Regions from separate parts of the Pseudoalteromonas distincta genome, predicted to be linked through region 2. Evidence: predicted binding sites of a transcription regulator. Region 2 holds the regulator's gene; each other region holds the start of a gene.
What was found. The regulator LexA, encoded in region 2, represses DNA repair genes until DNA is damaged. The targets are predictions, from matches to a motif close to TACTGTATNNNNATACAGTA.

Region 1: ruvC (crossover junction endodeoxyribonuclease RuvC) is a predicted target of LexA. The motif match lies at 1,794-1,813, and genes of this name have one in related genera.
Region 3: FFU37_RS03415 (YebG family protein) is a predicted target of LexA. The motif match lies at 3,910-3,929, and genes of this name have one in related genera.

The regions. Positions count from the first base shown of each region.
Region 1 covers NZ_CP040558.1:1,064,567-1,073,051, forward strand. Annotated here, with positions in the region: gene FFU37_RS04750 (ABC transporter permease) at 1-1,731, shown strand, start outside; gene ruvC (crossover junction endodeoxyribonuclease RuvC) at 1,862-2,386, shown strand; gene ruvA (Holliday junction branch migration protein RuvA) at 2,389-3,006, shown strand; gene ruvB (Holliday junction branch migration DNA helicase RuvB) at 3,014-4,021, shown strand; gene tolQ (protein TolQ) at 4,987-5,691, shown strand; gene tolR (protein TolR) at 5,678-6,106, shown strand; gene tolA (cell envelope integrity protein TolA) at 6,111-7,037, shown strand; gene tolB (Tol-Pal system beta propeller repeat protein TolB) at 7,047-8,405, shown strand; gene pal (peptidoglycan-associated lipoprotein Pal) at 8,440-8,485, shown strand, end outside.
Region 2 covers NZ_CP040558.1:3,257,317-3,265,801, reverse strand. Annotated here, with positions in the region: gene FFU37_RS14695 (hypothetical protein) at 1-253, opposite strand, end outside; gene FFU37_RS14690 (S41 family peptidase) at 253-1,860, opposite strand; gene FFU37_RS14685 (endonuclease) at 1,962-2,615, opposite strand; gene FFU37_RS14680 (DnaJ C-terminal domain-containing protein) at 2,847-3,815, shown strand; gene FFU37_RS14675 (chaperone modulator CbpM) at 3,815-4,135, shown strand; gene FFU37_RS14670 (hypothetical protein) at 4,198-4,923, opposite strand; gene FFU37_RS14665 (hypothetical protein) at 5,237-5,617, shown strand; gene FFU37_RS14660 (PaaI family thioesterase) at 5,618-6,058, opposite strand; gene lexA (transcriptional repressor LexA) at 6,226-6,843, shown strand; gene coxB (cytochrome c oxidase subunit II) at 7,326-8,468, shown strand; gene ctaD (cytochrome c oxidase subunit I) at 8,468-8,485, shown strand, end outside.
Region 3 covers NZ_CP040558.1:778,940-787,424, forward strand. Annotated here, with positions in the region: gene FFU37_RS03400 (MlaA family lipoprotein) at 1-84, shown strand, start outside; gene FFU37_RS03405 (EAL and HDOD domain-containing protein) at 232-1,458, opposite strand; gene putP (sodium/proline symporter PutP) at 1,790-3,265, shown strand; gene FFU37_RS03415 (YebG family protein) at 3,540-3,857, opposite strand; gene FFU37_RS03420 (ComEA family DNA-binding protein) at 4,172-4,468, shown strand; gene FFU37_RS03425 (DUF6170 family protein) at 4,493-4,795, opposite strand; gene dsbB (disulfide bond formation protein DsbB) at 4,797-5,315, opposite strand; gene fadR (fatty acid metabolism transcriptional regulator FadR) at 5,846-6,559, shown strand; gene FFU37_RS03440 (peroxiredoxin) at 6,922-7,527, shown strand; gene FFU37_RS03445 (TonB-dependent receptor) at 7,614-8,485, opposite strand, start outside.

The sequences.
Region 1 (8,485 bases), 1.5 Mb from region 2:
CTTGCTGGTTTACTGGGCATTATTTTGGCAGCAGTGGCTATAGCTGTTTCAGCAAAACGTTATTGTGAACGCCAATACGACCCAGTAGCGATGATGAAAACGCTCGGCGGTAGCCGCTCAATGATCCGCAAAATATACATGCTTCATTTATTGCTTGTATGTGCAATGGCGGTAAGTATAGGGCTGTTAATTGGTTATGGCTTGCAAGAAATAGCAACAAGTTACTTATCAAAAAGTATGGGCACAGAGTTACCTTTAGGTGGCTTTAAACCTTGGCTGGTGGCTATAAGCACTGGCGTAATTTGTGCTGTTATGTTTTCTATCAAACCGTTATTTGATTTATTTGATATTCCGCCGCTTAGAGTTCTGCGCCGTAACTTAGGTGACAAGTTGGCAGTAAGTCGTGTGCATTTAGGTATGAGTGCGCTAACCGTGTTTTTATTAATGTGGTTATTTAGCAACAACATAAAAATAACGCTTATTTTGTTTATATCAACACTTGCGCTAATTGGTGTGCTGTTTTTAGTATCTAAATTAATATTTGGTGGTGGTCGAAAACTAGGATTAAAGCCAGGTAATAGTTGGTCGCTTGCAATTGCATCTATCCAAAAGCGTGCAAATGTGAACGCGGTACAGTTAATTAGTTTTTCGTTAGCGATTAAATTACTGCTGTTTTTAGTGGTACTTAAAAACGACATGATATCTGATTGGCAGTCGCAACTTCCAAGCGACGCGCCTAATGCGTTTCTAGTCAATATTACACAAAATGAGCTTGAGCCAATTAATGAGTATTTGGCACAAAAAGATATTCAGGTATCAGAGTTTTATCCAACTATTCGTGGGCGCGTAAATGCTGTGAACGGCGAGTTGGTAGCGCGTTCTGTATCGCTGCAAGACAACGAGAAAAAAGACGAAGAAGCACGTGCAGGTATTGGTCGTGAGCTAAATCTTACATGGCTTAAAGATGTGCCTGATCAAAATGAAGTAACACAAGGCACGTGGTTTGGTGAGAATGCGATGGCTGAGGCTTCAGTAGAGGAGTCGATGCTTGAGCGTTTAGATGTTGAGATAGGCGATACGCTTACATTTTTAATTGGTTCGCAGTCGTTCGACGCTAAAATCACCAGTGTGCGCAAAGTAAATTGGGCCACGCTTAAACCTAACTTTTTTATTATTTTAAGCCCGGATGTACTTGCAGATTTTCCGGCGACGTATATTTCGTCGGTACGTATAAACCCAGATCAAAAACGTGACTTTAGCCAGTTATTACGTACTTACCCTACTATTACAGCGATTGATATTGATAACTTTGTTAAGCAAATACAAACAACTATTTCGCAAGTATCGCTCGCCATTGGCTTCGTACTTGCAATTGTAGTGCTGTGTGGCGCGCTTGTACTTATATCGCAAGTGCAAGCTAGTTTAGGTGAGCGTATGCAAGAAATTGTAATACTGCGAACGCTTGGGGCTAAAAGCCGATTAATTAAAAACGCGACCCTGTATGAGTTTTTATTACTAGGCGGTTTAGCTGGTTTAGTGGCTGCATTTTTTAGTGATATAGCGCTTTTGATTGTGCAGCAACAAATGTTTGATTTAGCAGGTAAGTTACACCCACATATATGGATTATTGGTCCGGTAGCTGGCGGCGTATTTGTGGCAGGTTTAGGTTATTTAATGATTGCCCGAACACTTAAACAAAACACCCAAGGATTAGTGCGTGCCCTAGGGTAAGCTTAAACTAACATACTCCTGTAAATGCCCACCTAGTACGTGGGCATTTTTGTTTTTCTTTGTACTGGTAATTTATACAGTGCTCTGGCATTATTAGCGTAATTTAAAAATAATAACAATGGAGCGCTGTTTGGCCATCATTTTAGGGATCGATCCTGGTTCACGTTTGACCGGATATGGTGTTGTTGCCCATCAAGGTTCTAAATTTACATACTTAGGCAGTGGCTGTATTAAGTTAGCCGATCATCCTTTTCCGGTTAGGCTTAAAATGATCTACCAAGGCATTACACAGCTTATTGAGCAGTTTTCGCCAGAAACCTTTGCCATTGAAAAAGTATTTATGGCGCACAACCCCGATTCAGCTTTAAAACTAGGCCAAGCTAGAGGCGCTGCGATTGTTGGCGCTGCAATGGCCGACTTACCCGTATTTGAATACTCAGCTAGGCAAATTAAGCAAGCAGTAGTAGGCAACGGTGGCGCAGATAAAACACAAGTGCAACACATGGTAAAAAATATTTTAAAATTACCCGGTACGCCACAGGCCGATGCAGCTGATGCACTCGCTATTGCGATTTGCCACGCCCACTCAGAACAAAATTTAATTAAACTAGCGGGCAGCGCAAGCAAAACCGTTAGAGGACGTTTAAGGAAATAATTATGATAGGCCGCTTAAATGGTATTTTAGTCGAAAAACAGCCACCAGAAATATTACTCGAAGTAAGTGGTGTAGGTTACGAAGTACAAATGCCAATGACCTGTTTTTACGACTTACCAAAAATTGGTGAAAATGCGATTGTTTACACTCACTTTGTAGTGCGTGAAGATGCTCAACTATTATTTGGTTTTAATAATAAAGTTGAACGTGCTTTGTTTAGAGAGCTATTAAAAGCAAATGGCGTAGGGCCAAAACTTGGCTTAGCTATTTTATCGGGCATGTCGGCAAAACAATTTGTAAGTTGTGTAAATAACGAAGACTCAACATCGCTTGTTAAATTACCCGGTGTAGGTAAAAAAACAGCCGAGCGTTTAGTACTCGAAATGAAAGACAGGCTAAAAGATTGGGGTAATGATTTATTTACGCCATTCAGTGACAGCGCAGTAATAGAGCCAATGAGCGATGCGACAATTGCTAATAATGCAGCGGATGATGCTGTATCGGCACTGCTTGCATTAGGTTATAAATTGCCACAAGCTCAAAAAGCAGTAAAATCGATAAGTAAACCCGATATGTCTACTGAGGTTCTTATTAGAGAATCTTTAAAATCAATGTTGTGAGTAACCCATGATTGAAGCGGATCGCTTAATTGATGCGACTGAAAAAACAAATGAAGACTCTATAGATCGTGCAATAAGACCAAAACTTTTAGCCGACTACAGAGGCCAGCCTCATGTTAAGCAGCAAATGGAAATTTTTATTGAAGCTGCCCGAACCCGTGGTGAAGCGCTCGATCATTTATTAATATTTGGCCCACCAGGGCTTGGTAAAACCACGCTTGCAAATATTGTAGCCAACGAATTACACGTAAGTATTAAAACAACATCCGGCCCTGTACTTGAAAAAGCAGGTGATTTAGCTGCGTTACTTACTAATTTAGAAGAAGGCGATGTACTGTTTATCGATGAAATACACAGGCTAAGCCCGCAAGTTGAAGAAATACTGTATCCCGCAATGGAAGACTACCAGCTTGATATAATGATTGGTGAAGGCCCAGCTGCGCGTTCTATTAAATTAGACTTACCTGCATTTACACTTATTGGTGCAACCACACGAGCAGGCTCGCTTACATCGCCACTGCGTGACCGTTTTGGAATTGTGCAGCGATTAGAGTTTTATTCTGTAGAAGATTTATCGCACATAGTAGGGCGCTCTGCACATTATCTTGGTTTAGAAATGTGTGACGATGGCGCTACCGAAATCGCGCAGCGCTCGCGCGGCACACCACGTATTGCAAACCGCTTATTGCGCCGTGTACGCGATTACACTCAAGTAAAATCTGACGGCACAGTAAATGCCGATGTAGCTAAGCAAGCCCTTGATATGATTGACGTAGATAAAAGTGGTTTTGATTATATGGACCGCAAATATTTACTCGCCATAATCGAAAAATTTATGGGCGGCCCAGTAGGGCTCGACAATGTAGCGGCTGCTATTGGTGAAGAGCGCGAAACAATAGAAGATGTAATAGAGCCATTTTTAATCCAGCAAGGATTTATTCAGCGTACACCACGCGGGCGCATAGTGTCTGACAGTGCATACCATCACTTTGGTTTACTTCCTAAAAAAGACTAGCCTATATACTTTACTTGCTGTGTTTTATTGCGCAGCAGGTAATTGTCTCAGTATCCCTTTGTTTCAAATTATTATACTCAAAACCTCAACACTCTGTTGCAAATGTTATTTCAAAATACTAATACGCTTTATAGTTAACTGTTAATTCACAGGGCGTTAAGACTCGCGAAGCTATCCTGCGTACCATTCAAACTAGTAAGCGAATTACTTATTGTAAATTAGGTAGGGCAATTATTAGTTTATAAATAAAATGTGTAGCGCACTAAATTGCAGGCAAAAAAAAAGCCCGCAAAAAATGCGGGCAAACAACAAGTTGAAGGAAGTAATCCAGGGGAACTACGTTTTACTAAATTTGGTTTTATCCAGAAAGAGTAAAACAATGTAATACGATAAAATATCCTATTACTAAGAACTTGGCTTAATGAAACTATCTCATTCAGTGCGCTAGCTCGGTATGGGAGAATAATACGTAAGTTTACTTTTTTGTTCAAACTAGAAAATTTGTATTTTCAGATTAGAAAAACTAATTTAGTGAATTTTATTGTTGTTTGAATCTTGTGCGTTAATTAATCGTTAAATTTATAAGTTTATGAAATTTATAACTTAAGTAATTTATTTCGTTATAGCTCGGTATTAGTTTTACTATTACGTACAGTTGAGGCTTATAGGTTTTGAGTGTTTATGCTCTTATTTTGAATAAACGGCGGATTTTATGACGTTTCATGTATATATTTACGCATATTTATAGTTAGCGAGTTTGTTTAAAAGTTTAAATAAAATACTGAGGTAAAGGGAAATGCCAACTAAAGCTGTTTTTTTAACGTTTTTTGTTGCCTATTCATAGCAATACCGTTGTCAGCTTGAAATGGACTAGATACACTAGATGCAACTTTTGGCCGTGTAAGCGGTCATATTTACACAAATTAACCAATTTGCCGTATTTTGAAATTATTTAGGAGTTTAACGTGGGATCAGGGCTTAATTTTTTAGATCTAATTTTAGAAGCAAGTTTGCTTGTTCAATTAGTAATGTTAGGGCTAGTTGCCATGTCTGTAATGTCGTGGACAATTATATTTCAACGTAAAAAAGCAATATCGGATGCGCTAATAAATGCTAAGAAATTTGAGCAAAAGTTTTGGTCGGGTATTGATTTAAGCAAATTATATAACGAAATATCGTCACGCAGCGGTCAGTCTCAAGGCATTGAAGCTTTGTTTACTTCGGGCTTTAAAGAGTTTGCTCGTCATAAAAAGAATACATTTCAAAGTGCGAGTATTGTTATGGAAGGAACGCACCGCTCTATGCGTGTTGCGCTTTCTCGTGAAATTGAAAAAATGGAATCTAGTCTATCGTTTTTAGCAACAGTAGGTTCTATAAGTCCGTACATCGGTTTGTTTGGTACAGTGTGGGGTATAATGAATGCCTTTATTGCACTAGGTGAAGTTAAGCAAGCTACATTACAAATGGTAGCACCTGGTATTGCAGAGGCACTTATTGCCACTGCTATGGGTTTATTTGCCGCGATCCCTGCTGTTATTGCTTATAACCGTTTTTCAAACAGTGTTGAAAAGCTTGAGTCTCACTATATTAACTTTATGGAAGAGTTTGCTAATATTTTACACCGTCAAGCAGCTACACAAATAGAGGCACAAGCGAATGTATCAGCGTAAAAAGCGCCGTCCGGTCGCAGAGATTAATGTAGTACCTTACATTGATGTAATGTTGGTACTACTTATAATATTTATGGCTACAGCACCGCTTATAACGCATGGTGTAAAAGTTGATTTACCTAAAATGGAAGAGTCTGATTTAGTTGATACTAAAGATACTCCGCCTATTATTGCCTCAATAGACGCACAAGGTAAATATTACGTGAGTGTAGGTACTGATCCTGAAGAGCCTATGGAAGCACTTGATGTAGCGGCGGTTATAAAATTACAGCTAATGAAAAATCCTGACGTGCCGGTAATGATTAAAGGCTCGGGTAAGGTGTCGTATCAAGAAGTATTATTACTAATGGATTTTTTGAAAAATGCAGGCGTACCATCAGTAGGATTAATGACTGAATCCTTTGAGGGGAAGTAGCTGTATGAATAGTTCAGTAGTAAAATCAATAGTACTTCATTTAGGGATTGGTGGGTTTTTGTATGCTTCTGCAAATATTCATCCGCCAACACCTAAAGTAATGGAAGTAACACTTAATTCGGCTATACCTACGCCAGATAAAGCGGTATCAGCCGTTACAGTTGATCAAAAACAAGTTGAGCAAAAAATTGCTGAACTTCAAAAGAAAGAAAAAGATAAAAAAAGTGCTGAAGATAAACGTATCCGTGATTTAGAACGCAGAGCGGCCAATGCACGCAAGCAACGCGAATCAGAAGCACGTAATATTAAAAAGCTAGAGCAAGAGCGTAAAGCTAAAGAGAAAGAAAAAGCGCAAGCCGAGGCAGAAGCTAAAAAAGCACGTGCCATTGAGCAAAAAGAGCGTGCTAAAGCTAAGCAAGCCGAAAAGCAAAAGCAAGAAGCTGAAAACGCAGCAAAAGCAGCAGCTGACAAACGCAAAGCTGAAGAAGAAGCGCTTAAAAAAGCAGAAGCTGAGCGCAAAAAGCGTGAAGAGGAAGCAAAAGAGCGTGCTGCAGAGGCCGAACGTAAACGCCAGCAAGCAATGCAAGAGCAAATGTTACAAGAGCAACTTGCCAAAGAGCAGGCTGCCCGTAGTAAAATACGTCAGCAACAAGTGGTGAGCGAAGTTGATAAGTACCGTGCATTAATTATGGCGCGTATTCAGCAAAACTTACTGATTGATGAAAAAATGAAAAACCAACAGTGCCGAGTTAATATTCGTTTGGGCTTTAATGGTTTAGTAACGCAAGTTAAATCATTAGGTGGCGACAAGTTAGTATGTGAAGCTGCATTAAGAGCAGTGCGCATGGCTGACACATTACCGGTATCTAAAGATAAAGACGTATTCGAAAAACTTAAGAATATTAATTTAACAATCAAGCCAGAATTTTAAAGGAATGATATGTTCAACAAAATAAAAATAGCCTGTTTAGTTTTACTGTTTGGGTTTACGGGTGTTGCTAATGCAGCGCTTGAAATTGTAATAACAGAAGGTGTAGACGGTGCAAGGCCTATTGCCATTGTACCTTTTAAATACCAAGGTGTTGGTCCAATTCCTGAAAAGCTAAGTGGTGTTATTGCTGCCGATTTAATGCGCAGTGGTAAGTTTAAACCTGTTGATGTGGCGCAAATGCCGCAACAGCCAAGTAAAGATGGCGAAATTGATTATGCGTCTTGGGTTAATAAAGGTGTTGAAGCTGTTCTTGTTGGTGAGGTTGAACAACAAACTGATGGGCGTTATTTAGTTCGTTATGAATTAGTTGATGTGATTCGCGGCCAAATTACCGGTGGCAATACGCAAATGATGAGTAACGGTAAGTTAGTTAAAAGCCAAGATCATATTTTAGAAGCGCGTGAAAGTGTTATTGGCGAGAGTGGTTTTCGTCGTTATTCACACCGCATTAGTGATGTTATTTATGAAAAACTAACGGGTGAAAAGGGCGCGTTTTTAACTAAAATTGCATATGTAATAGTACGTGATAACGAGCCTAAACCTTATCAGCTAGTCGTTGCTGATTACGATGGTTTTAACGAACAGGTATTACTTCGTTCAAAAGAACCATTAATGTCGCCAGCATGGTCACCAAATGGTACTAAACTAGCGTATGTAACGTTTGAAAACCGTCAAAGCCAAATTTACATTCAAGATATATACACAGGTAAGCGTGAAATAATAGCAAGCTACCGTGGTATTAATGGTGCACCGCAGTTTTCGCCAGATGGTAAAAAGCTATTATTAGTGCTTTCTAAGGATAAGACGGGTGCGACAGAAGTTTACATGCTTGACCTTGCTACACGTAAAGAAACACGCTTAACAAATCATCGTAGCATAGATACTGAGCCATCTTGGTACCCTAATGGCCAAGATATTGTGTTTACATCTGAAAGGGGTGGTAATGCTCAGATTTATAAGTTAAATTTAAAAACAGGTAGGTCACAACGACTCACCTTTGATGGTGATATGAACCTTGCTGGTTCTATAACACCAGATGGAAAAGAATTAGTGATGGTTAACCGTACCAACGGGCAGTACCATCTTGCTAAGAAAGAGCTGGCTACAGGTGCGTTTCAAGTATTAACGAGAACACGCCTAGATGAATCACCGAGCATAGCGCCAAATGGTTCGATGATTATATACAGCACGCTCCATAATAATAAACAGGTACTTGCGCTAGTATCGATGGACGGCCGCTTTAAAGCACGGTTACCTGTGCTAGACGGACAAGTAAAGGCACCAGCTTGGTCGCCATACTTACAGTAATATTACTGGTTTACTCAAAATAGGAATCTACTCAATGCAACTTAACAAAATACTTAAAGGCCTGCTAATTGCTGTGCCAG
Region 2 (8,485 bases):
CGCCCATAATTACTCTGCCATCAGACCCTTTACTCATTGCATGATCAATTAGCAGTTCGCTACGTTTAGTAAATACGGAATCGGAAAGTGTTACTAATGCGCCTCCCTTAGCTTGTTGAATTGCCTGTTGTAGTGTTGTAATAACGCTGGGATTAACGCTCGTTAATATAGCGGGTTTAGCGGGCTCACTATTTACACTTTGGCATCCTCCCAAAGCGAATAAGGTAGCTAATGGGAGTAATAATTTAGCCATTACCTTTCCTCACTCAGTGTTGGCCAAGTTAAGTCCATATTACGCTGGGTAAATTGCTCAGGCATATTTAAAGGAATGAGAGATTCACGAGAGCTTGAAAAATTAGCTGGCTCTGCTTTTGCAGCAGCCGTTCTAATTGGGCAATTGCCATTTTCAACATGAAATAATGCGGTGGCTAAAACGGCCTCGTCACTGTCGCCTAACTGATGATCAAAGTCGTCCTCAATTTCACAACCTTGAACATCAGCATCAAATTGTGGCGTAGGGGTTGGTGTAAAACCCGCAGCGTATTCGCCAAATCCTTTGCTATTTACGCCACTAAATTGAATAGTGTAATAGGTTGTTGCGCAGTTATGAGTTGGGGTAAAGCCATAGGGCTTACCGCAGGTTGTGTCGCCAATTAAAATAACTTCTGCGTCTATACCTTTTAAACCATTAATAAAAGCTTCTGATGCCGAACAGGTGCCTGATGTGCTTAATACATAAACCTTTGATAGGTTTAAATCAGGTAGGTTTTCACCTGTGCTAAAAAAAGTAGAGTAATCTATTTCTTCATCAATAAATGGAAAAGGTGAATCAACGGGTTGTTTATCGTTTTGTTGAGTTTGATAATAAAAGCGGTTGTTAACGTTGGCATTACCGGCAACCATATAAGCCAATTGTGCCGACAGTGCTAATAAACCACCACCGTTATATCTAAAGTCGATTACAAGCTCATCAATACCATCGGTTTTAAACTTATTTACCGCATCAATAAGCCCTTCTTGGGCAATGCTTATATGGCTATTAAATTGCATGTAACCCACGCTTAAACCATTTACGGTTGTAATCGTTTTAACATTTTGAACCGGTGTTTGTTCAATATTGCCAGCGGTTACATTAAATGTTTTTTCGGCGCCATCGTTACTGCGTACAACAATAGTATGTGAGTCGCCGTTAGTTGGGCTAAATAAGCCTTCGTTAAGCGTATCTACACCCGACTGTGTATTGGTATTAATGCTAACACCGTCAACTGAAAGTACAGTATCACCACGTTGAAAGCCTATTTGGCTTGCAGGTGAATCATCTTCAAGATAAGCGACGCGTAAAATACGGTCGGCTGTATCGCCAATAAACGCCCAATTTATACCGTAACCAGAAGTAACGCCCGATTGCGCTTCTTGAAAGTAATCTTCAGTAGGTTCTGAAAAATGAAAGTTATCTTTTTTTGCACCTGAGTCGGTAAGCTGCTCTGTTTTTAATTGGGCAAAATAATCTGCTACTGTGGCAAAGCTTTCAGGATCGTTATCGGCAATCTCATCATACCAAAGGTAGGTTTCGTCGCTCCAAGAGCGAAGCCAGAGTTTTTCGTAAAGGGCAGAACCTGCTTGATCTGGGTAAGGCTCGTTGTTATTAAAGGGATCATTACCCGTACGCGGGGTTTCGCAAAAGTTTTTTAAATCGTTAGAGGGTTCAAATACACCCGCAGTCCATGTTGGACTGCTACTAACAGGTGTTGTAACTACAGGGGCTGAGTCGATACCGCTACCGCCGCCGCCACAACCGGTCAAAGCAAAGCCCGCAAATGCAGTGAAAATGGCAAGCGAGGTTTTATTATTTTTAAACATAGGTAAGGGCTTTTTTTGTAAATAAGTTGTTTAAAATATTACAACACTCGCTCGTTTATTCAACATTTATAACTTTGATTTATGTAAATGAGTGTTAAAGCTTAGAGCTTGCTCGCACTACTTGTATCTGCGAATGCTTGCTTTTTCCACGCATTAAATAACTTTTGCTGTTTATCAGAGATTTTTAAACCGTATGTTTTCTGCATGTAAGCGTAAGTGTCGGCTATACGTTTACGTGCATAGACAGGCGGTTCAACTACACGTTGCTTAAAGTTTACTTTTACTTCGCAGCGACCATACTGTGTGGCGTTTTCGCTAAGCATGCCAAAACGATAATTAGAGCGATCGGCATTAATTTCGCCAATAGCTGGCGCTAAGTTATTTATATCAGCTTCCATTTTTCTAAATTTAGCACTTACTTTACGGCAGTTTTTACGTCCGCCATCTTGCCAACATTGTAGCTGATGACCAAATTCCCACGCCGGAACAATATGTTCCCACTCAATGCGTAGTGCTCGCACATTTACTTTGCCTGAGCGGGTAAGTGTATTTCGAGGAATGTAACCACAGTTAGAAGGATCAGGAATGAGTTTTTTGCCTTCTTTTTTAATATCACAGCCGCAGTAAATGCTTTTGGCGTTGTCAGGTAGGGTTTTAATTAAATGTCTTTTAGCCGTTGAAAAACGGGTAAATTGTTCGGCTGATACCGAAACGCACACACAACAAGCCAATAAGGCCAGAATAAATCGAGTCATATCCATCACAAATGTGAACTACAGGAATAGGCAGTTTAAAGCCTTGAAGATAAAAGATAAAGTTAACTTAAGGCCTACGCTTATATTAATAAAAAGTGCCTGATTAATTTTTTACTCAAAGTTATTTTCACTATTCATTTATTTCTCACTATTTATCGTATTTTAACCACACAAGGTTACCCGTTAAGGAGTATGCTTAAAGCTTACTCAATATGAGGATTTGGATTGCAAATGAAATTTGTTGATTATTATGCAGTGCTTGGAATATCGCCTGATGCAGATGATAAAGCGGTTAAAGTAGCTTATAAAAAGTTAGCCAGAAAATATCACCCAGATGTAAGCAAAGAGCCTCAAGCAGAAGATAAGTTTAAAGAAATAGCAGAAGCTTACGAAGTCATCCATAACAAAGAAGAACGCACTAAATACGACGAGTTACGTCGTCACCAACAAAATCGTGCTCGTCAACAGCAAGGCCATTATGGTGGTAACAATGCCTCTTCGCAAAGTAATTATCAGCAAAGCGATCCTCAAACCGACCAAGAGTTTTCTGACTTTATTAATTCAATGTTTGGCGGAGCTGGTGGATTCGATCGTTCCGGGCAGAGCAGAAGTAACGCCGCTCGCGCGCAAAAAGGACAAGATGTGGAAATAGAGTTCCCAATTTTTCTTGAAGAGACTTTAGTTGATACCGTGAAGCCTGTTGAGTTTATGTTACCGCAGCGAGACAGCAGTGGCCGTGTCACTGAAATTAAAAAATCACTTAAAGTGAAAATTCCTGCAGGCTCAGTAAATGGCGAGCGAATTCGACTAAAAGGGCAAGGCGGATTAGGGTCAGCGAATGGGCAAAATGGCGACTTGTATTTACAAATTAGTTTAGTGCCTCACCCATTATTTGATGTTGAGGGTCATAACCTAAATATAGTTGTCCCTCTTGCACCATGGGAAGCGGCTCTTGGTACAAAGCTAAATTTACCTACGTTGACAGGTAATATCCAATTAACTATTCCTTCTAATAGTCAGTCTGGTCAACGCTTGCGTATTAAAGGTAAGGGATTAATGAGTAAAAAAGCTAAAGGTGACTTATTTGCTGTGCTTAAAATTGTTAATCCAACATCTGTTGATGATACCAGTAAAAAACTTTGGGAAGAATTAGCCGAAAAAGCTCACTTTAATCCCCGTAATAACTGGAGCAAGCCATAATGCAAATTATCGTGACACAAAAGGACGATTTACTTACTAGTAAAGAGCTATGTTTGAGTAGTGATATTAGCGAAGCAATTTTATATGAGCTAGTTGAGCATAATATTGCGGTTCCAATTGAGGGGGAGCATGTTACGCAGTGGCAATTTACGGTATCTGCAGTGACCTTAGTTAAAAAAGCGGCCCGTATCCAACATGACTTTTCGTTAGATTGGTCGGCAATAGCTTTAGTTTTACAATTGCTGGATGAGCGTGATGAGTTGATTTTCGAAAACGAAATGTTAAAGCGACATTTGAGTCGATTTAAGCACTTGGAATAAAATAAGCCCTAGGCTTATTTACTCTTTGATAAGTGGGCGCTAGCTCTCAAAAACCAATATGACTACTTTGATTTATTCTTATTTTTAATTCGGATAAATCGTTTTAGTCGTATATTTTGTATAAGTAGTAATATTCCACTTAAACAAAAAAGTACACTGGTTGCTGAAAAGCTAATAAGCAGTGGATTATTAAAATTCTCTCGCTCATCGTAATCCATAATATGTAACATCCAAAAAAAGTCGAATATTCGCCATAGCGTGCTGCGAACGGTGACAACTTTGCCGTTATTTTCTGACAAGTACAGTGTTGTGTTAAAAGTGTCGTCAAATTGGACCTGCCAAACATTGGTTTCATATCCGACTTCCCGCGTACCTTGCTTTAGTAGTACAACGCTTGTTACTTGAGCGTCAATAAGTAAGTGTGCTTTAGCATTTGCGGTAATTTGTATTTTAGTTGGCGGTTCAAATGGTCGGCCTGTTATGCCATTGAAGCTTTGCTGCTCGTTATTACTAAAGACAGTAATAAGTGGTGTAGTTAAAAAGTTCTCAAAAATTATTTGTGTTGGATTAGCCACCTGAGAGGCAATATCGTCAAGGGAGGCAACATAATCAGCCTGCGTAAATGGGTTATTAAGAGTACGTGTTGCAAGATGCTCCCCATGAACTTTATCAAGAGGGATTGCACTCATAATGAAACCACCTAGTAACCATGCTAAAATTTGTAGTGCTAATAAATAACCTAACCATTTATGTAACTTGCGAGCATGTTTAAATATTTTTTTATTCATGTTTTAGTCTTATTATTTTTAGAGGCTAGTTTATTACATTAATGGGATAAGTTACTGCGACATTTTGTCGCAGTTTAAACTATAGCTTACTGTAATCATTTAAAAATAAAAAAGATTACACTTAAATCCCTAACATGACTTATCTGTTTAATTGAGCTGGATGTTTGATATCCAGCTAGCTTTAAATGCTAAAAAATACTTAAAAGCTGCGAAATATCCATATAAAGTGGTTAATAGAGCATAGTTGATTTGGTATAACGGTAAAACTGCGTTAAAGTTTGCAATGAAATTATTAGAGGATAAATACGAAACGATGTCGGAAATTCAATTTTTAAATGTAGATCTTGAGCTTGAATCAAAGCAAGATATTAGTTTGCTAGTGGCGGACTTGAAAAAAGTCGCGACGATTTTACATTATGACAAAGACGAATACCGTCAACTAGCGCGTATTGAAGCTACAGGTGAGGTGAGCACACCTGATAAAGCCATAAACCATATATGTGAGCTTATTGAATCGTGTTCGCGTAACGCGCTAAAGCAATGGTTAAGCTGTTCACGTAGAACGTTTGATATTGGTTTTGAATCAGGGACTTCTCCTAAGTGCTTTAATCAAGCCTTAGATGCAGATACATTATTGCGTATATCTGCGATTGGTGCGGGTATGGAAATTACCATTTACCCAATCGAAAAGTAACTATCTTCGCTCTACGACTGCTGCGGTCATTTTTGATACGCAGCACAGCTCATTGCGGCTATTTGTAATTTTTATTTCCCACACTGAACTACGTTTGCCAATATGAAATGCTCTAGCCGTGGCTGTTAAAGTGCCGTTGCGAGATGCTTTTAAATGACTTGCGCTAATCTCCTGCCCTACACAGTAAAATTTAGTAAAATCGACAACAAAGTTAGCGGCATAGCTGGCAACTGTTTCGGCAAGTACAACGTTAGCACCGCCGTGAACCATGCCCATTGGGTTATGATGCTCAGGAATTGCCGGCATTGTGGCAACCAAATAATCATCGCCAATTTCTGTGACTTCTATCCCCATAGTTTTCATTAATGTTCCTTGGCCATTAACGCCTTGCTCTAACTGCTTGCACAGCTCTAAGGTGATGGGCTGGTACCAAATACTCATAATGTCTCCTTTGCATTTTTAATCATTTATAAACTTAGCTTTAGTTATATCCCTAAAATGTACACAAGTGAAATTACTTTAGCTATTTTAAGGCTTAATTTAAATTTGCGATTTTTATTTAACTGTATATACTCACAGTTAAATGTACTGTATGGAAAACCAGTTGTATGCGACCATTAACGAACCGCCAAGCTCAAATACTCGAACTAATTAAAGTTTTTATTAAAGACACTGGTATGCCTCCTACACGTGCTGAAATAGCGCAAACATTAGGTTTTAAAAGTGCCAATGCTGCTGAAGAACATTTAAAAGCACTTGCTAAAAAAGGCGCAATTAAAATGAAACCAGGTGCAAGCCGTGGTATTCAATTAATTGAAGAAGAAGAGCCAGAACAATTAGGTTTACCGCTTATAGGGCGTGTTGCTGCTGGTTCACCTATTTTGGCGCAAGAGCACGTTGAAAGTCACTGCAAAATCGATCCATTAATGTTTAAACCGGCTGCAGATTTTTTACTACGCGTTAACGGTATGAGCATGAAAGATATTGGTATTATGGATGGTGATTTACTTGCAGTACATCGTACTCAAACCGCTGAAAATGGACAAGTTGTTGTTGCTCGCCTAGACGAAGACGTAACTGTAAAACGTCTTGAGAAAGCGGGTCGTAAAGTATTACTTCATGCTGAAAACGACGATTTTGACTCTATTGAAGTAGATCTTGAGAATGAGTCTTTTAATATTGAAGGCTTAGCCGTTGGCGTTATAAGAAACGCTGATTGGATGTGACTTTAAAAATAGCTTTTAAACAAGCAGTTTTATAAATGCGTACTAATTAGTACGCATTTTTGTTTTAAAATTTGTACTAAAAATAGGGCGTAAACCGCCCACTGACTATTTAAGCTGTAAACTTTTTTGCACTTATATCTTCCCCCTCCGAATGCGTTAAACCCCTTTGTTTTGCTCATATTTTGAACTTTCTGTCGCCCAGTTGATTACCGATTTTTATTAATTATTCAATATCACCTGATTGTTTTTTATACTAAAACTTGCTTGTTGTTCGTTTTTTAGCTAATTGTTAATGTGCTGAGCTAATAATAACTCACAGCTTTTTAGTTTTGAGAACACACAATATACACAAACCCGTTGTTGGCGCAGCAAAACCAATCAATATTAAATGAGATTGGCTAAAAAAATAAAAATAACGAATTGGCGTTTAAGCCGTATGCCTCTTCGCTTTGCATTCGCAATAGCATCAAAGGAGCCGTCACATGGGTAAACTGACCTCTACCTTGTGGCTTATATTATGTGTTTTTACGCACCCAGTTTTGGCTAATAGCCAATACAATATGCGCAAAGGCGTAACCGATATAAGCAATAATGTATATCAGCTGCACATGACCATATTTATAATATGTTGTGTGATTGGGGTGATAGTGTTCGCAATTATGTTTTGGGCACTTATTCATCACCGTAAATCTAAAGGGGCTGTACCTGCCCAATTTCACGAAAGCACTAAAGTAGAAATACTTTGGACTGCAATTCCGTTTGTTATTTTAATTGCTATGGCAGTACCAGCCACTAAAACCCTAATTGCAATGGAAGATGCCAGCAAAGCTGATCTCACTATTAAAATTACGGGTTCGCAATGGAAATGGCATTATGAATATATGGGCGAAGATGTAGAGTTCTACTCTATTTTATCTACCCCGCAAGATGAAATCGCGAATCTTGCAGATAAAAATCCTAACTACTTACTTGAGGTTGATAAGCCTCTTGTACTGCCAATAAATCAAAAAGTACGATTTTTAATGACTTCTGACGATGTTATTCACTCTTGGTGGGTACCTGATTTTGCAGTTAAAAAAGATGCGAACCCCGGCTTTATAAACGAAACATGGACGAACATAAACGAAGAAGGTACTTACCGAGGACAATGTGCTGAGTTGTGTGGTAAAGACCATGGCTTTATGCCCGTTGTGGTGGTCGCTAAATCTGAGGCTGATTTTAAAACATGGCTTGCAGATGCAAAGCAGGCGAAGCAGAAAGCTGCGCTGGCAGATGCCGCATTACTTGATAAAACCCTCCCAAAAGAAGAGTTAATGACTTTAGGCGAACAAGTATATATGGCTAATTGTGCAGCGTGCCATCAGCCTACGGGCATGGGCTTACCGGGTGTATTTCCTGCACTTAAAGGCAGTCCTATAGTGCTTGGCGATATAAAAGATCACATTGATGTAGTTATCCATGGACGACCCGGTACGGCAATGCAAGCATTTGCCAAACAGTTATCTATAAAGCAATTAGCAGCGGTTATTACTTATAAACGTAATGCGTGGGGTAATGATACGGGTGATGTTATTCAACCGAGTCAAATACAGGCAGCACTTGATGCCAAAGTGGAGGCGAACTAATGAGTAGCATAGTAGAA
Region 3 (8,485 bases), 1.3 Mb from region 2:
CAAATTTATGAGCTGTACGATGGCAATCCACCTATAAAAGAAGAGCCAACTGATTTTGATGAAGACTTTTTAGAAAGTTTATAATTGATGCCACTGATAAAAACGCCAGCTAAATGCTGGCGTTTTTATTTACTGTTTATATAGAATCTGAACTTTGGCTAGAGAAAAATAAACTTAAGTATCATTATGATTCAATATATTAGTAAACACCTTAACCAGAGTTCGGGTTACTTATTTTTCGTTAACTATTAACTGCATTTGCTCATTAACCCAAGTGAGTGCTTCATGATAGGCATCAGGAACTTTTTCACCTAGGTTTAGCTCTTTCGTTAATTCGTTTGCGGCTGACCAGTTAGCTTGTTCATAATACTTAACTAAGTTTAAATATTTTGCCAGCAACCCCTCATCGTTTAATAACGCTGCTTTTATGTCATTCGAAAGTGGAAGCTTTTTCATAACGCTTTCCATACTCTCATCTAAAATAGCATCCATAAGAGACATCATACCGGTTAAAAATGCCATGCCGGTATCTTTAAATTGTCCGTGGGATATAGCGAGTAACTCACCAAAACGAGCGCGCGTAAGCGATAGCCTAATTAGCTCTACTGGTTTATCTGCTGATACTTGCGCTGCAAATAATAATGATAATAGTTTTTTTATTTCGTTAGCACCAAGCACTATAAGGGCTTGCTTAATGGTACTTATTTCAGCACGCCTTGCAAAGGCAGCAGAATTTGAATACCTAAGTAATTTGTAAGATAGGTTTACATCACGCTCAAACACATCAGTGATTTTTTTAAGATCCATATCAACGCTTGATGTTTCGTAAAGTAATTCAGCTAATGCCATTTCTGAAGGCGGTAGAGCCTTACTTTGTACCATTTCCGGTTTGGAGAAGAAAAATCCTTGGAAATAATCAAAACCAAGCTCTAGAGCTTGTTGGTAAATTTCATAGGTTTCTACTTTTTCGGCAAGTAACTTAATATGCGAGTGCAGTTTTAAATCATTAAGAACCGTTTTTATTGTATCTATATCAGATGCTAAAAAGTCTATTTTGATAATATCAATAAATGGATAAAAGTGGCGCCAAACAGGCTGATGAATATAGTCATCAAGAGCAATAGTGTAACCTTTATCTTTTAGATCTTTCACTATGGCTAATAATCGCTTCCCAGGTTGCACAGTTTCAAGGATTTCTACAACTACAGTATCTTTGCCCAGTAGTGTTGGGTAGCCCTTTGATAGCGTTTCTAGGGTAAAATTTATATAGGCGGGTTTATTGTCGGTTAAATCTTCTAAGCCGAAATTAAACTGACTACCTTCAATTAGTCGTGTAGTTGCCTCGTCACCGTCTATATCGGGAAATACGTTATCAACGCCATCGCGAAATAAAAGTTCATATCCGATGAGCTTTTTATCTCTGTCTAAAATAGGTTGGCGTGCAGCGTAAAAATACATAAACAGTTCCGTAAGAGTAATCTAATTAGGTATTGTAATAATATATGGCAAAAGACTCAAAATAGCATTACGTATATTTGCTAGATTAATAAATTATCATTAAAAATTAAGGTGTTTCTTGTATTTAATTTATTATATTTCACCAATTCGCTTTAAAATTATTCAACATGAGTATTTTTGTATCAGGTGAGGGCAACAAGTTGGAGATTTTATTATCAAGCATGATATAGTCAGCGAGAATGGTTTTTACCCCAATAGTGTCTTAACTATAAAATTTTAAGAGTCATTATTTGGATTAAAGCCTATTATTAATAATTATGCGGAGGCTAATTTGGAAACAGGAATGATTATTTCACTAGCATTATATTTTATTGTAATGTTAGGTATCGGACTATATGCATATAAGCAATCTACTGACGATGTATCTGGTTACATGTTAGGTGGACGAAATCTATCTCCAAGTGTAGCTGCACTGTCTGCAGGTGCATCTGATATGAGTGGCTGGATTTTAATGGGCCTACCTGGTGCGATGTTTGTTACTGGTTTTAGTAGTACATGGATAGCAATTGGCTTGGTGATTGGTGCTTGGTTAAACTATCTGTTAGTTGCACCGAGATTACGTGTTTACACTGAAAAAGCAAATGACTCTATAACCATCCCAGATTACTTTTCAAATCGCTTCAATGATAAATCCAACCTATTACGAGTTGTATCAGCTGTGGTAATTATTGTTTTCTTTACTCTTTATACTTCATCTGGTGTTGTCGCTGGTGGTAAATTGTTTGAAAGCTCATTTGGTTTAACTTATGAGATGGGTTTATACATTACAACGGGCGTAGTTGTTTTATATACCTTGTTTGGTGGTTTTTTAGCTGTAAGCTTAACTGACTTTGTGCAAGGTTGTATTATGTTCATTGCACTTATTCTAGTACCAACGGTTGCATACTCTTTGCTTGAACAACCTTTAGAATCAACTTTACATAGCGTAAATCCAGATATGCTTAACTGGATTGGTGCAGGTTCTGCATTAGGTATTATTTCTGCAATGGCTTGGGGTTTAGGTTATTTTGGCCAACCACATATCATTGTTCGTTTTATGTCGGTACGTAGTGTTAAAGATATGCCTAAAGCACGCCGTATTGGTATGACATGGATGATTGTTGCTGCCATTGGTGCTGTTGGTACTGGTATATTTGGTGCAGCTTATACTTATGAGAACAACATTGTAGTTGAAGACCCTGAAACAATTTTCTTAATTCTTTCTGAATTGCTGTTCCACCCACTTATTGCTGGCTTTTTACTTGCTGCAATTTTGGCTGCGATTATGAGTACTATCTCATCTCAATTATTGGTTAGTTCAAGTTCATTAACAGAAGATTTCTATAAAACATTCTTACGTAAAGATGCCAGTGATAAAGAGCTAGTTGCTGTTGGCCGTATAAGTGTTGCCGTAGTTGCTATGTTCGCTATTTATTTAGCTTACGACAGAGATAGCTCTATTTTAGACCTAGTAAGTAATGCGTGGGCTGGCTTTGGTGCTGCGTTTGGACCACTTGTATTGTTTAGCCTTTATTGGAAACGCATGAACTTTGCTGGTGCGTTAGCTGGTATGTTAGTAGGCGCATTTACTGTGCTAATTTGGATATATGGACCATTTACTATCAATGGTGAAAGCTTAAGTAGCTTTATGTACGAAATAGTACCTGGCTTTATTTTAGCAAGTATTGCAATTGTTGTTAGCTTAGTAACAAAAGAGCCTGAGCAAAACATCACTGCTTTATTTGATGAAGTAGAAAAAGAGCTTTAATTAGCAATTACTATTTATTTTAAAATGAGTAGTAATTAATACCAATCCGCAATAATACTTAATCATTTTGCGGGGCTAAACGTGTTGCTATCGGTGTTAAAAAATTCTCATTTAGAATAACTAAATATCGAATTTTTGCCTAGCTACCAACACGTTTTTCCACCCTCAAAGAGATCACTTAATTAAGCGAATTGGTATAATAAAAAAAGGGAGCAACTTAGTTGCTCCCTTTTTTATTTAGTTTGTCCCGTCCGAGGAGGGAACATTCTATGAATTAACTTACTTTTTTATCGTTGTTATCTTCAATTGATGCAACGTTATCTGACTTTTTACTTTTTGCTGGCGCTTTGGTAACAGCTGGATCTTTGCCACCTTTTAATATGGTCATAAAATCATCTTTGCTTTTCGCTATTTCTAAAGCAAGTGATTCAATTTGTTGCTCACTAAGCGGTACGTCTACCTTTTCTAGCATCAGCTCAAGTGATTCTGCTATATCGAGCATCTTGTCATAAGCATCCGCTTCTTTTTTGGTAGTAAACGTCATACGCTCGACTCCGTTTCGTTCTACAACATATTTAACAACAACAGCCATGATTTCTCCTGCAAAATTGCTTGGCACCGTGGTTTTTAAAAAACCATTAGATTACTGTTTTTATGTACAGTAATGGTTTGTAAGTAAATTTGCAAGCGCGAAGTATTAATTTTTAGGTGTCTTAAATTTGACAAAAAACGGTAACTTTACTTTAGTTAAGCAATCACTTTGTTGTACCAGCTGCATTTTCAGGATTTCGGATTATAGTGATAATGCGTTTAGGTACACTTTAAGTGATGAACTTTACAGTTCCTTATTTATTGATTTCCTGAGCAATACTCAAAATTAAGAAAAGAAGAATAAGGGCAAGTTTAATGAAAACGTTAAAAAATTTACTCATCATAAGTTTATTATGTTTACTACCCGCGACTACCGCGTACGCACAATTATCAGAAGTAACTAAGCAAATGCCTCAAGCTGAGGCAATTAGTATAAATAATGCTGATACAGAGATGCTTGCTAAGTTACCAGGTATAGGTAAGAAAAAAGCGCAGGCAATTGTGGATTATCGTGAAGAAAATGGCGAATTTAAAAGCGTTAGTGATTTATCGCAAGTTAAAGGGATTGGCAAAAAACTTTTAGCTAAATTAGAGGGGAAACTTTCACTTTAATATTTCTAAATAGTAATCAGGGTGCTAGGTGCCCTGATTAAATTCTTTTAGTGCATCGCTTAAGTGCTTTTTAGCAAAGTTAATTTCAATAGGTGTAGTTAATAGTGGATAGCACAATCCGCCAAGTATCAAAAATGGTATTAATATCCAACCTTTAAATACAGTGAATATTAAAAATAGTGGGCTAAGTAATAGCAACTTTATAATACGCAATAGAACTTTATCAGTTGGCGATAGCTTACTTAATGCAAGCGCAATTACGTCTTGACGCTGGCGTACTTTTAAATGCTTAAGCTGGGCTAATTGGCTTGAAAAAAATGTAAACATATCAAATCGACTTTTTAATTAATAAACGGGCAATAATTATAATAAATAGCGTTAGTGAGAAAATCCCAAATATCACTTCCATCCAAGCAGGCATGCTCATGCCAACAAACTGCCAATCTATATTTCCACAATCCCCGGTAGCTTGAAAAAAGCTAGGTATCCATTCATGTAGTGGCATAAATGATGGGAAATTTGGTTCAAACTCGCAGCTAAATGCAAAAGGGTCTGTGGTGGTTTGCATATCAATATGTTCGCGAGCAATTAAGTATCCCCAAACACTCGATATCCCCCAAATAACATACGCTATCATACGCACAGTTTTACTTTGTGGTTTACTCGAGCCTACAATCCCTGCGCCTAACAAACCCAATACTGCTGTGCGTTGATATATACACATTATGCAAGGCGCTAACCCCATTTTGTATTGAAAGAAAAGAGCGGTAACTTCAAGCAAAAAAACGATAGCTGTAAATAAAAGCCACGGGGTTCGTTGGGTAGGTAATTGTGCAAGCCAGTTCATAAAAATTCCGCGTTTTAATAGGACGTTAGATTATGACGTAGGATAAAGTATGCAGCAACAAAAAGGAAAAAAAAGCTACCGAAGTCGCTTTTTATAAGATGAAATTAATGACTACTCAATTCAGCCTTAGCAAAGGTTAAATGACGTTCTATTATTTCCCCATCGATACATAAGCTCAGTTATATTGCTTACTTATACCAAGGTGATGCATCATATAAAGAATTTTTTATGGTTGCACTTTTTTGTACTTTTTCTTATGGCAAGTGCGGGATAAGTTAATTAAGCTCGGGCGCTGCGTAAATAAAAATATCTCCATAATAACAATGTACCTACAATGAATATTACTCTAGATATTCATGCATTGTAGCTAAATTAGAGAAACCCAAATTTAATTATTTATTAATTTTAAATTTCTACCCATTTGCTTTATTAATATATATTACTTTACTTGTTAGTTGTGCTTCGTCTGGTACAATCAGTCAGTTATTCGTGTAAAACGATGAGTGTTGATTAATTCGAGTGGGAACTGGATGAGAATTTTTAAAGCGAAAAGCCCAGCAGGATTTGCTGAAGAATATATAGTTGAGTCCATTTGGAACGGCGATTTCCCTCCAGGTTCAATTTTACCTGCCGAGCGAGAACTTTCAGAGTTAATTGGTGTTACAAGAACAACCTTGAGAGAAGTATTACAGCGTTTAGCACGTGATGGTTGGCTAACAATTCAGCATGGTAAACCTACAAAAGTAAATAACTTTTGGGAAACGTCTGGCTTAAACATTCTTGAAACATTAGCGCGCTTAGATGAAGACAAGATGCCAGAGCTGACAGATCAGCTTTTATCTGCACGTACTAATATTAGTGCTATTTATACACGTGCTGCAATTAAGTTAAATCCTGAACGCGTAATTGAAATTTTATCACAAAGCCATGAGCTAGAAGACACCGCTCAAGCATTTGCTGACTATGATTATAAAGTGCATCACGAATTAGCCGTTGCGGGTAATAACCGTATTTATGTATTAATACTTAATGGTTTTAGAGGCTTTTATTCAAAGATTGGTTGTCATTACTTCTCTGATGCCGGAACTCGTGAACTTGCTCGTCAGTTTTATAAAGATTTAACCATTTTGGCAGAAAATAAAGAGCATGATGGTGCTATTTCTATGATGCGTAAATATGGTCATCAAACGGGTGAGATTTGGCAAAAAATCCGTGGTGATATGCCCTCAGATATAATGGACTAAGTCTAAGCGAGAAACCTGCATTTGCAGGTTTTTTTATATCTGTAAAATTTAGCGTCACCGTATATGAAATTCTAAAAAGTTTAATGTATAAACCACTTCGATATTTTTAAAATTTCTACTTAGTTACAACGCAACTTACCCTTTAAAATAGACCTATTATTTAAGCAGATTAGTGCAAGTTGCAAGTGTTCGTTATTTTCGATTGCTCACATCGTTAAATGCGATTGTTCTTTTGTGGTGAATAACTTTAGAATGCCAATTAATTATATGTATGCGCTATTGGTTTTTAATTTTTAGCGCCCATATAAGTACCAGCATTGCGAAAGCAATTGAAAACAAACTCAAAATATTTGGAGAATAAAATGGGTGTATTAGTAGGCCGCCAGGCACCAGACTTTACCGCTGCAGCTGTTCTTGGTAACGGTGAAATTGTAGATAGCTATAACCTTCATGAAACAATTAAAGGTAAAAAAGCAGTTATCTTCTTTTACCCACTAGATTTCACGTTTGTATGTCCTTCTGAACTTATTGCATTTGATAAGCGTTTTGAAGAGTTTCAAAAGCGTGGCGTAGAAGTAATTGGTGTTTCTATCGATTCACAATTCTCACATAACGCATGGCGTAACACTGCTGTTGCAGACGGCGGTATTGGTAAAGTTCAATACGCACTAGTTGCAGACGTTAAACACGAAATTTGTAAAGCATACGACGTTGAGCATCCAGAAGCGGGTGTTGCGTTCCGTGGTTCTTTCTTAATTGATGAAGAAGGTAACGTACGCCATCAAGTAGTGAACGATTTACCACTAGGTCGTAACATCGACGAAATGCTTCGCATGGTTGACGCGCTAGCGTTCCACACTGAGCACGGTGAAGTATGTCCTGCTGGTTGGACTGAAGGTAAAAAAGGTATGGACGCAAGCCCTGAAGGCGTTGCTAAGTTCTTATCAGAAAACGAAGGCGAGCTATAATTTAGCCCTTAGTTTTAAATAAAAAAACCGCCAATTGGCGGTTTTTTATTTGTAGCGTTAGCTCACTTTAAAATAAGCTCGCAAAGTTAAAACGAGAAGCTAACTTTAGTGTAAAAGTATCGGCCTCTAGGGTTGTGTACACCTGAAGCATAACCGTATAGATCAGCGTCGCCATCACCAATTGCAAATGGTGGCTCTTCATCAAATAAGTTATTTACACCTAACGATACTTTAGTTGAGTCAGTAACACGATAAGATGTTTGTAAATCTACCAATGTTTGCGAATCAATCATACGTGATGTATTGCTATCAAAGTCTAAATTACCGTCAAAATCAATATCTGGGGTATCTTCAAACTCACCTACATAACTGATGTTTACGTTTGTATTAAACTCGCCAATTTCCCAGTTTGTAGAGAAAATCCAGCGGTGCTCTGGATAGCCATACTCACCGGTGTAATCGCGGCCATCTTTTTCAAATTTATCTTGGTATGCCCATTCTAAATTAAATTTCAATAAACCTAAGTCATCAAGTGAGTGATTGTAGTTAGCTGAAACATCAACCCCAGATACTTCTTGCGAAGAAACGTTTTCAAATGTGCTGTAAATTTTTTGAATTGTTCCTAAGCTATCGCCACCTGTAGGTGTTAAGCGCACACATACAGTACTATCTTGGTTATTACACTCAGAGTTATAAATTGGACCAAACTCTTGCTCATCAATTTTGTTATCTTGAGTGATGCTCCACACATCGACACTCAAACCAAACTCAGCAGAAGGCGCCCAAATAAAGCCGACATTCCATGATTCTGATTCTTCAGCTTCAAGGTCAGGGTTACCAGCAAATTCAATGTTGTAATCAAGTGCATCACAATCAAGGCCCGTTGCTTCACATCGGTATGTATCTACAAAGAATTGGCTTTCTTGAGATGGACCTAAACCAACTTGTGCCAAAGAAG